Linked DNA regions of Herpetosiphon gulosus. The protein of the gene in region 2 interacts with the protein of the main gene of each other region in a pairwise test. Links are inferred from orthologs where the notes say so. Each region holds a gene or a part of one and is shown on either strand. Other genes may lie near its edges.

Evidence for each region. Proteins that work in one complex are often made in the same cells at the same time.
Region 1: the proteins of ABEB26_RS04695 (region 2) and ABEB26_RS18450 interact in binary tests that used the Escherichia coli proteins (3 or more experiments, as listed by UniProt). The link is inferred for Herpetosiphon gulosus from one-to-one orthologs.

The regions. Positions count from the first base shown.
Region 1 is NZ_BAABRU010000014.1:3,377-7,831, forward strand. The notes cover bases 1,408-4,350. They hold ABEB26_RS18450 (diacylglycerol/lipid kinase family protein), read left to right. Parts: upstream 1,408-2,367; coding sequence 2,368-3,333; downstream 3,334-4,350. Other genes in these bases: rpoN (RNA polymerase factor sigma-54), read left to right, coding at 1,408-1,687; ABEB26_RS18440 (hypothetical protein), read left to right, coding at 1,714-2,004; ABEB26_RS18445 (hypothetical protein), read left to right, coding at 1,991-2,371; ABEB26_RS18455 (hypothetical protein), read left to right, coding at 3,533-3,835; ABEB26_RS18460 (FAD-binding protein), read right to left, coding at 3,961-4,350. Also shown: ABEB26_RS18430 (dimethylarginine dimethylaminohydrolase family protein), read right to left, coding at 1-150; more of rpoN, read left to right, coding at 302-1,407; more of ABEB26_RS18460, read right to left, coding at 4,351-4,455. UniProt on the Escherichia coli protein: In vitro phosphorylates phosphatidylglycerol but not diacylglycerol; the in vivo substrate is unknown.
Region 2 is NZ_BAABRU010000003.1:180,371-185,744, reverse strand. What follows is about bases 1,287-4,129. They hold ABEB26_RS04695 (citrate synthase), read left to right. Parts: upstream 1,287-1,987; coding sequence 1,988-3,271; downstream 3,272-4,129. Other genes in these bases: ABEB26_RS04685 (hypothetical protein), read right to left, coding at 3,922-4,129; ABEB26_RS04690 (hypothetical protein), read left to right, coding at 3,450-3,836; mce (methylmalonyl-CoA epimerase), read left to right, coding at 1,425-1,847. Outside these bases: ABEB26_RS04710 (MFS transporter), read right to left, coding at 1-524; ABEB26_RS04705 (TetR/AcrR family transcriptional regulator), read right to left, coding at 514-1,065; more of ABEB26_RS04685, read right to left, coding at 4,130-4,713; ABEB26_RS04680 (hypothetical protein), read right to left, coding at 4,664-5,353; ABEB26_RS04675 (SET domain-containing protein), read right to left, coding at 5,372-5,374.

The DNA.
Region 1 (4,455 bases), on a different replicon or contig from region 2:
GACGACCTGATAGCCATTCGCTGCTAGCGTGGTGCAATAGCTGGCATGTTGGCTCTGGGCGCGGCTAAAATCAATTGGCTGACGTTCAAGATGGGTCAATTCACACTGTTGAATCGCCGGACTAACCGGACGCACAATTGCGGTTGGCATAAAAATTGCTATCCTCCTTGGCTACTTCTAAAGATCCACGTATGTACCACAGGCAGTCGTTCTACGATGGTTTACCGTATAATAACAATAGCATTCGCATGTTTGCCAGCACCACGTGTTGGCCAAGCACCAACCTAGGAGGGGTTGCGCCATGGAATTTCGAATGGGTATGTCGCCGGAGGCGCTAGCACAACAAGCCATGTCAACCAAAGCCTCGCCCGCTTTGATTGCACTTAACAATATGCTGGTGCTTTCAACCCACGAATTGCAACAATTGATCCAACAAGAGCTTGAGGAGAATCCCGCTTTAGAGAATGTTGACCTAGAGCCAGATGAAACTTGCTCGCGTTGTGGCCGCCCCTTGATTGAGATGCTCTGTTTATACTGCGTTCACGAAGATCAGCGCTTGGCCGAGGCTGAACGTGGCGATTATACCGCTGCTGGCGAAGACGATGAATTTGATCCTTTAATGATGGTGGCAACTCCTGCCCAACTCAGTGAGGTGTTGCTACGCGATTTACGCGCTTCGTTGCCTGAGCAAGATTATTTTATCGCTGAATATTTGGTTGGCTGTTTGGATGACCAAGGTTTTCTTGATGCCAATACTGCCGATATTGCTGCAACCCTGACGATCGACGAAGAACGGGTGATTGTAGTGTTGCTCAAATTGCAAGATATTGCCCCAGTTGGAGTTGGGGCGCGTGATGTGCAAGAATGTTTGTTGTTGCAGTTGCGCCGTTTAGCTGAAGAAGATGTACATCATCCCTATGTTGAACGGGTAATCACCGAATTTTGGAATGATTTGGCGGAGCATCGTTATGGGGCAATTGCCCAAGCATTAAACGCCGAATACGATGATGTGGTTGGAGTGCGCGAGTTTATTCGTGAACATTTGCGCCCCTATCCGTTAGCGCTTAGTGGCGAAGGTTCAGCCCGCACCAACTATATTATGCCCGATGTGATTATTCGTGAGAACGAAGGCAAGCTCGAAGCTGAAGTGCTGATGTCGGATCGCAGCTTTTTGCGGATTAATCCGCTATATCAATCGTTAGTCAAACGAGGCCGCGAAGCTGAAGCGGAAATGTCTTCCGAAGATCGCGATCATCTTAGTCAATATGTAGCACGTGCTCAAATGTTCCTGACCAACATTCGCCAACGCCGCGAAACCATCCGCCGGATTAGTGAGTTTTTGATTGAAACCCAAGAAGATTTCTTGCGCCAAGGCGTGCGTTTCCTGCGGCCAATGACTCGTGCCGAGGTTGCTGATGGCATTGGGGTGCACGAATCAACTGTGAGCCGTGCGACCGCCAACAAATATGTCCAATTGCCCAATCGCTCGGTGATTCCGTTCAGCCATTTCTTCACGGCCTCGTTGAATGTCAAGGATGTGCTGTTAGAATTGGTGCAAAATGAAGTGCGTCCGCTCACCGACCAAGAGTTGGTTGAATTGTTGGCTGAACGTGGCTTTGATGTAGCGCGGCGCACGATTGCCAAATATCGTAATCAATTGAATATTTTGCCCTCAACCTTGCGCTAAGCAGGGGTTCAGGGAAAGGCTGTGTGATGCAACGTTGGCGACATTGGCTCGAATGGTTGGTGCTCGGCGGATTAAGTGTATTAATTGCCCGTTTGATGTTGCGGTTGTTCGCGGCCAACCCTGAACAGCCGTTTACCCAAATTGTGCTGTGGTTGAGCCAAGGCTTAGTTTGGCCGTTGGCATGGCTTGATCAAGCGCAACCAACGACAGGTGTGCGTTTCGAGCGTGGCACGTTCTTGCTTATTATGCTTGGACTGATCGGGATGGGCATTTGGCAGTTGCGCCAAGCACGGAGAACTAACCATGGAATGGAGTAGCTTCTTTCGGATTGTCGGTTGGACGATCGCCATTGCTGGTGGCTTGGGCTTGGCGGGCCTAGCCTTGATTTGGTATCGACTTAAAAGCCTGAATGTGCCTGATGGCGCTTCCTATCGCGAAACGATGCTGCGTGTGCCGCTCAGTTTGGTGATTGTGCTTGATCTGCTGGATTTGGCGTTTGATGTGTTTGCTGCGCCAATTTCGTGGATTGTGCTGAGCCATTTCAATTTGCAAGGCTTACGCCGCGTGAGCGTGGTCGAGGCTTTGATTCCAGGCACGCAGGTTATTCCGTGGATGACCGTGAGTTGGTTTGCGGTACGGCTGTTTGATCGCTATGCCCAACCAGATGAAAGTGTTGAGCCATGAGCAATGAGGCCACTTTGAAGATTAGCCTAATTATAAATCCGGCTTCGGGTACGTCTGAGCAAGGTGCTTTGCTACTCGAAACGCTCGCCCCAATGAGCGGCGTGACCATCTTAACGACCGATGCTGCTGGTGAGGGCGAACGTTTGGCGCGGCAAGCAGTCGCTGAGGGGGCAGAATTAGTCGTGGCGGCTGGCGGTGATGGCACGATCAACGAGGTTGTCAAAGGCTTACTCGAAGCCGAACGGCGGGTGCCATTGGGCATCATTCCGCTGGGCACTGGCAACGATTTGGCGCGTACTTTGGCCTTGCCAACCGATCCATTAGAAGCATGGAAATTGATTTTGGTTGGCGAACGGCGCAAGCTTGACGTAATCGAGATTCGCACACCTCGCGAATTGCATTATGCCTTGAATGTATCGGCGGGCGGCTTTAGCGGCCAACTCAACGAAGCCATGTCGAGTGAAGTTAAATCGGCATGGGGGCCGTTGGCTTATTTGCGAGGAGCCTTGGGTGTTTTGCCCGATTTGACTAGCTATCGCACCACGATTCAATACGATGATCAAGCGCCTGAGCAAGTTGATGCGCTGAATATTATTATTGCCAATGGCCGAACCGCTGCGGCTGGGGTGCAAGTTGCTCCATTCGCCAACCCCGAAGATGGCTTGCTCGATGTGGTGATTGTGCATTATGGCTCAATTATGCAATTGGCGGGAGCGGCGGCACGCTTATTGGTCAATGGTAATTATCTGAATAGCGAGTTGGTTGAGTTGCGGCGGGCCAAAAAAGTGCAAGTTATCTCCGATCCCGAAATTTGGTTCAACGCCGATGGCGAATTAATTACCAACGAGCCGATTGTATTCGAGGCACTGCCGCAAGCCTTGGAAGTGGTGGTGGGTGCTGAGTATCAAGCAGTAATTGAGGATTCAGGGGCGAGGAGTCAGGGGTCAGGGATTAGCGATTAGGGTTGCTAAGATATTCCTGAACCCTAGCCCCTAGTTGTAATGGTTTATCGCGTTAACAACGGCCAGCATGCCCTCACCCCCTGACCCCCTCTCCCGCACGCCGTGGGCGAGGGGCTGGGGGTGAGGGAACGAGCACTGGTTGCCAACCCAATGAACCCTAGCCCCTAGTCGCTGGCCCCTCGATAAAAGGAGTCTTACTATGAGTGACGATTTACGTGATGAACTGCGCGAGTTAGCAGGTTATCGCAATGAAGAAAGTGATATTTTGGGTGTTTTCAATGCTGATGAAATTGAACAAACCCAAGATTTTACCGTGACCGATATTGAACAAGGCGAAACCGAAGCTTACGCCGATTTGAGCGAACCCTTCGAGTCGCTTGATGAATTAACCAGCGAAAACCTACGCGAAGGCGAAACCGACGATGTGATGGAGGCAATCCAAGAAGGTCTAAGTTATGTGCCACCAATCGACGACCCTTTAAATTTTGATGCTGCGGAGTAGGAACGAGGCTATGGGCTTATGACATCCTAAATCAGTTTGTGATGTGAGGCTCATAGCCATTATTCCTCTGTGCTTCTACATTACTGGCGGATGCCTGATTTCTAACAACTAATCCCAATCCCTCCTTATTCAACCAAACGCCCAGCAACACTATATTCTTGATGATTGAAGGCCGTCTGTACTTGCTCACTGGCAGTGGGAATTAATTGGGTATCCAGTTGCAATCGAAGTCGATCATGTTCATCGCGATAGGGCTTGACCACAATCGTACGCTGCCAGAGCGGATCAGTCGCGGGATAATCGCTGCGTTGATGGGCTCCACGGCTTTCGGGGCGCATCAAGGCTGCCAAAATTGTCGCTTCTGCAGTTAACAACATCGATTGTAAATCTAAAGTTGCGGCTATATCAGCAGCACCAACTGAGCGTTGTTGAGACTGAAACCGCAGCGTATTTAGTTGATCAAGGCTGGCTTCGAGGGTTTGTTCGTTGCGTACCACGCCAGCGCCATGCCAAACCACTTGTTGTAATTGGTCGATTAGGCTGCGTTGGAAGGCTCCTGATTGTTGACTAGCCCAAGCCAAACGCTCAGCGGCTGCTTGCATTTGGGCTTCGTGCAGGCT
Region 2 (5,374 bases):
AATGCACCAAGTGGAGCCGCCGCCACACTCATCAAGCCCAAAATAATCTGGTTCATGCCAGCCGCCCGAGTTAGCCAATCGGGCGGCACAAGTTGGCTGGTGCTGGCGGTTGCGGCAGGGCTTTGAAAGGCCTGCATCGTGCTGCGCAAAAACATCAGCGTGTAAATATGCCAAAGCTGAATCTGCTCAGTCGTAAAAAGCACAATCAAAATAATCATGCTAATCGCTGAAATTAGGTCACTGCTAATCATAATGAGGCGGCGATTCCAGCGGTCGGCGATAATGCCGCCGATTGGCCCAAATACTGCTTGCGGCAACAAGGCCATCATTCCAGCGATTGATAAGGCGTGGGCCGTACCGACAGTTTGGGTGATCCACCAAATTAATACAAATTGGGTCAGAGCACTCCCAACCAACGAGCTAGCTTGGCCCAGCCAAATGGCAAAAAAGCGTGGCTTCCAAACAATCTGGCTCCAGTTCTCGATTGGGTTGGTCGTTGTGGATGTGAGCGTATCAAGGCTCATAGGTTAACCTCAATAATTCATCGTAAAGCGCCTGTTGGGCCGCCGCTGAAATAATTGGCAAGCCGATTAATTCGCTGAACCATAGGCTATCGCAGGCCAGTTGAATGGTGAGCGAACGTCCAAGCGTTAAGCCATCGTCAGCAGGTGCTGGAGTAGTTTGCACGTAGGTTTCGCGCCAATAATCAAATAACTCAGGATAGATGGCGACCACTCGCCGCACCGCATGCAGCATTTGAATATCTTCCGGCGGCTGGCTGAAGCTAGCATGCACGTAGGCTCGACACCAATAACCTACTACCTCAGGCGATTGTTTAGCCAATTCTCCGGCTAAACATGTTTCCCACGCCTGTTTGGCGAGATCCAGCAAGCCCTGAAATAAGCTCTCCTTGGTTGGAAAGTGATGCAGCAAGCCGCCTTTGCTCACGCTGGCTTCTTTGGCAATCGCTTCGAGGGTTACGTTGGCCGCACCATCACGCATAATGACGGCAATTAAGGCATGCAAAAGCTTGGCTTTGGTGGCTTGGGGATCTTTCTTGGTCATGCAAAACTCCAAACCGTCCAGATAGACGGTATAATACCGTCCAGACAGACGGTTGTCAAGATAGTATTTATGATTAGTATAGGGTTTATACAGGTATTCTCGATTTTGAATCTATACGTTTCGCCACCCTTCCGTCCCTCCGCCGGAGGAAAACGCAGGGGTTTTCATCCCCCTCCACCCCCTAAGTGACAATTTGTGGTATGGCATAGCTGCTGCAATTTATCAGAAATAGTATTTTGATTATGCATAAACCTCAATCAATAACACGATTTTAGCGCATGGCTGAGCCTTTACGTTTGATCGTGGAAGCGTTACACTTAAACTAAATGCTGATTTTTGGACGTGTTTGTGAGGATGCAATGGAGCAATTGCTGACGCGAGTTGATCATCTGGGCTTGGCTGTGCACGATCTTGAGCAAGCGATTGCCAGTTATCGCCAGCAACTCGCCCTTGACGCTTGGGAAATTATCGAGATGCCGGAACGGCATATGCGGGTGGCGGTGGGCCAGGTTGGCGCTACATTACTTGAATTGATCGCCCCAACCAGCCCTGATGCCGCCTTTGCCAAATTTTTGGCTGAGCGCGGCGAGGGTATTCATCATGTGGCCTACACTGTCGAAAATATTGATCATGTTTTAGAATATTTGCAAGCCCAAGGTGTGCGCTTGATCGATCAACAAGCGCGGCCTGGAATTCATGGAACTCGGATTGCCTTTATTCACCCCAAAGCCTTGCATGGAGTGTTAACTGAATTGGTCGAACATCCCAAGGCAGCAGTCTAACGCAGTGTGCTAACATAGTGCGTCATGATGGCCTATTTAAGCAACGAATAGGCTCAAGCTTATGTTACAATGACAAACCAATCAGGATTTTTGGGGCAATGTCGCCTCATTTTTTGTTCTAAGCTTTTAGGAGGTCGCTGGTGACTAACAGCTTGACGATCACCGATAATCGTACTGGGAAAACTTACGAATTGCCCATCGTCGATGGCACCATCCGCGCCCTCGACTTACGTCAGATCAAAGCAGATGCCGAAGATTTTGGGCTGATGACCCACGACCCAGGCTTCAATAACACCTCATCATGCCGTAGCTCAATTACCTATATCGACGGCGACGCTGGGATTCTGCGCTATCGCGGCTACCCAATTGAGCAATTGGCTGATAGCAGTAGCTACCTCGAAACCGCCTACTTGATTCTCAATGGGGAACTGCCAACCAAACCGCAACTTGATGCATGGGTTCATGAAATTACCCATCGCACAATGGTGCATGAAAACATTAAGAAGTTGATGGATGGCTTTCACTTTGATGCGCACCCCATGGGGATGTTGATTAGCACCTTGAGTGCAATGTCAACCTTCTATCCTCAAGCCAAAAACATCAAAGATCCAGCGATGCGCCGTTTGCAGATTGCTCGTTTGATCGCCAAAGTGCCAACGATCTCAGCCTACGCCTATCGCAAACGCATGGGCTTGCCCTATGTTTACCCCGATAATTCGTTGAGCTATACTGGCAACTTCTTGAAGATGATGTTCCAAAGAGCTGATCCATACATTCCAGACCCAATTATGGAAAAGGCCTTGGATGTTTTGTTCGTTTTGCATGCCGACCACGAGCAAAATTGTGGCACGAATGCCATGCGCTCAGTTGGTAGCTCAAACGTCGATCCTTATTCAGCAATGGCTGGGGCAGCCGCAGCCTTGTATGGCCCGCTGCATGGTGGTGCAAACGAGCAAGTGCTGCGCATGTTGCAAGAAATCGGTTCCGCCAGCAATGTTGCCGATTACATCCGCCGCGTCAAGAATCGTGAAGTCTTGTTGATGGGCTTCGGCCACCGTGTCTACAAGAACTATGATCCTCGCGCTGCGATCGTCAAGCAGCTGGCCTACGATGTATTTGAAGTCGTTGGGCGCAACCCAATGATCGACATTGCCTTGGAACTTGAAAAGATTGCGCTCGAAGACGATTATTTTGTCTCACGCAAGCTCTACCCCAATGTCGATTTCTACACGGGCATTATTTACCAAGCAATGAAATTCCCTGTTGATATGTTTCCAGTGTTGTTTGCCATTCCTCGCACGGTCGGTTGGTTGGCCCAGTGGGATGAAATGCACAACGACAAGGAAACTTCAATTGCTCGCCCACGCCAGATCTACACTGGTTACGATGCTCGCGATTTCGTCCCAGTCGAAAAACGCGGCTAAATGTGCGCTTGAACACGGTGATCGTAACGCCCGCTTGGAGTTTGCTCCAGCGGGCGTTCGTTGGTTGACCCACCAATTTAGCCGAAAAATAAGTAGTTAAGTTTGTTAAGCGTCGTGCTAAACCATGCTATGATAGCCGCCTAGTTATTTAGATGTGTGAGGTGGTATGCGCTGGATTATGACTAAGATGAAGTGGATTATGCTGGTTTCTGGGTTATTGACCTGCTCAATGATCATGGCGGCAATTGATCCCCAATCGGCCTTGCAATCGACCTTTGGCGAGACCATGAGCGGGCCATTGGTCGAAGTCGTGGTGCGTAATTGGGGCGCGTTGATTACGTTGATTGGGATTTTATTGTTGTATGGTGCTTGGAATGTGGCTCAGCGTCCATTGATTTTGCTGATTGCTGGCAGCAGCAAATTGGTGTTTATCGGCCTGGTTTTGGCCCAAGGTTCGCGTTATCTCAGCCAACAAGCAGGCATCGCCATCGCTATCGATAGCGTGATGGTGATTCTTTTTGGAATCTATTTGTTGGGTGTGCGGCAAAATAAGATTGTAAATTAGGGAATTTTATTAGGATAGAATATTGGCATATCGATATAAATTAAATTCCATGAGAAACTGCATTATATCGATATGCTATATTTAATTATTGTTTATTATCAAGTAACAGGAATTGAAAATTTTCTCTTTCATGTTCAATGCTTTCTATGCCTTTTATATTTATATAAGTTAATAATATATCAATAGCTAGGTTTTTTATTTTTTCGACGGAATTTTTATTCATAGGAGTTATTCCATGTGCATATATACTAACATTTCTTGTTTCTGATACGCCTATTACCCTTTTGGATTGAAATTTTTGATTATTTTTCATTAATTCACTTCCAGCCGCCTCTAATAAACAATAAGAATCAACAAGCGATAGATTTTTTGGTAAATTACTTATAGAACGCTTGGTGTATTCTGATTTTATTCGAATAAAATCATTTTTTAATTCTTCTGGATTATTTGACAAAGTTTCGTAATTAGGATTGCTTCTATCAAAGTTTTCAGAAATATCTTTTAATGCATTATCAAAAATGCTCTCTATTGTTCTATAGTATAAGAGAGCTGATATATCATTTTGATTATTTTTCTCATACCTTTCTGCAGTAAAAAAGAAATTCCATAATAGTTTCAATCTATTATTTTGATGTAATAAATCGATAGTGGTCATTTGATTTTGTAATATATTTAAATCTATATTGAATTTTGTGACAAATAGATTAGAGAATTGTAATATTTGATTGAATAATTCTTTTGATATAGAAAATGCTTCATTAAAATTGAAAGTATTCCATAAATAATAAAACCTTGATAACTTGGAACATATCTCAGCTATTCTTGGATTATTCATTTTTTTTACTGGATTGAATGAATAATTCTTCACTGACATCATATTTTCCTTCATTAAAGAACATAGATGCCCTTTCTAGATCAATATTACCAAACACATCTATTGATAGTCGTAATGGATTTGTTACTAGATGTATATATGTTGATTCAGGTTTTGGCTTTCTGAAGCTTGGCATATACTCTTTATAATCAATATATAGTTGATCTATATCTAGTAAGCCAGCGGCAACGGCTAATGCACCCCCCATAGTTTTTTTTCCACCAGTTAATTCTATTGCAATCTTTTCATCTTTATCAAACCGGTTAATAGATACCTCTAACGCACGATATATATCGATTGAAGGATCTTCTATAAAAACCTCATGATAAAAGTTACCTATGGGTATAGATGTATATTTTACTACATCATCAAGAAATCTTTCAGTTTCTTTAGTATGCAAAACGATTAATTTTTTAGGTTTTGCAAAAAGGTACGTTAATATCACTGTATCAGGAGTAAATCCAAGAAGTGATATAATACCATCGTAGTTAGGCTGGATATTATGATTTTTAATGAAATTCTCTTTTAGCTTAGGTATAATATTAGGTATGATATTTGTACAGTAGAAATCTAAAGCATCTCGGTCTTTTTTTTCTTGTAGTAGTTTAATCCATTGTTCAGTCAAAAGAGGTAAATTTTCCATATTGAATTCCTTCATAAATTA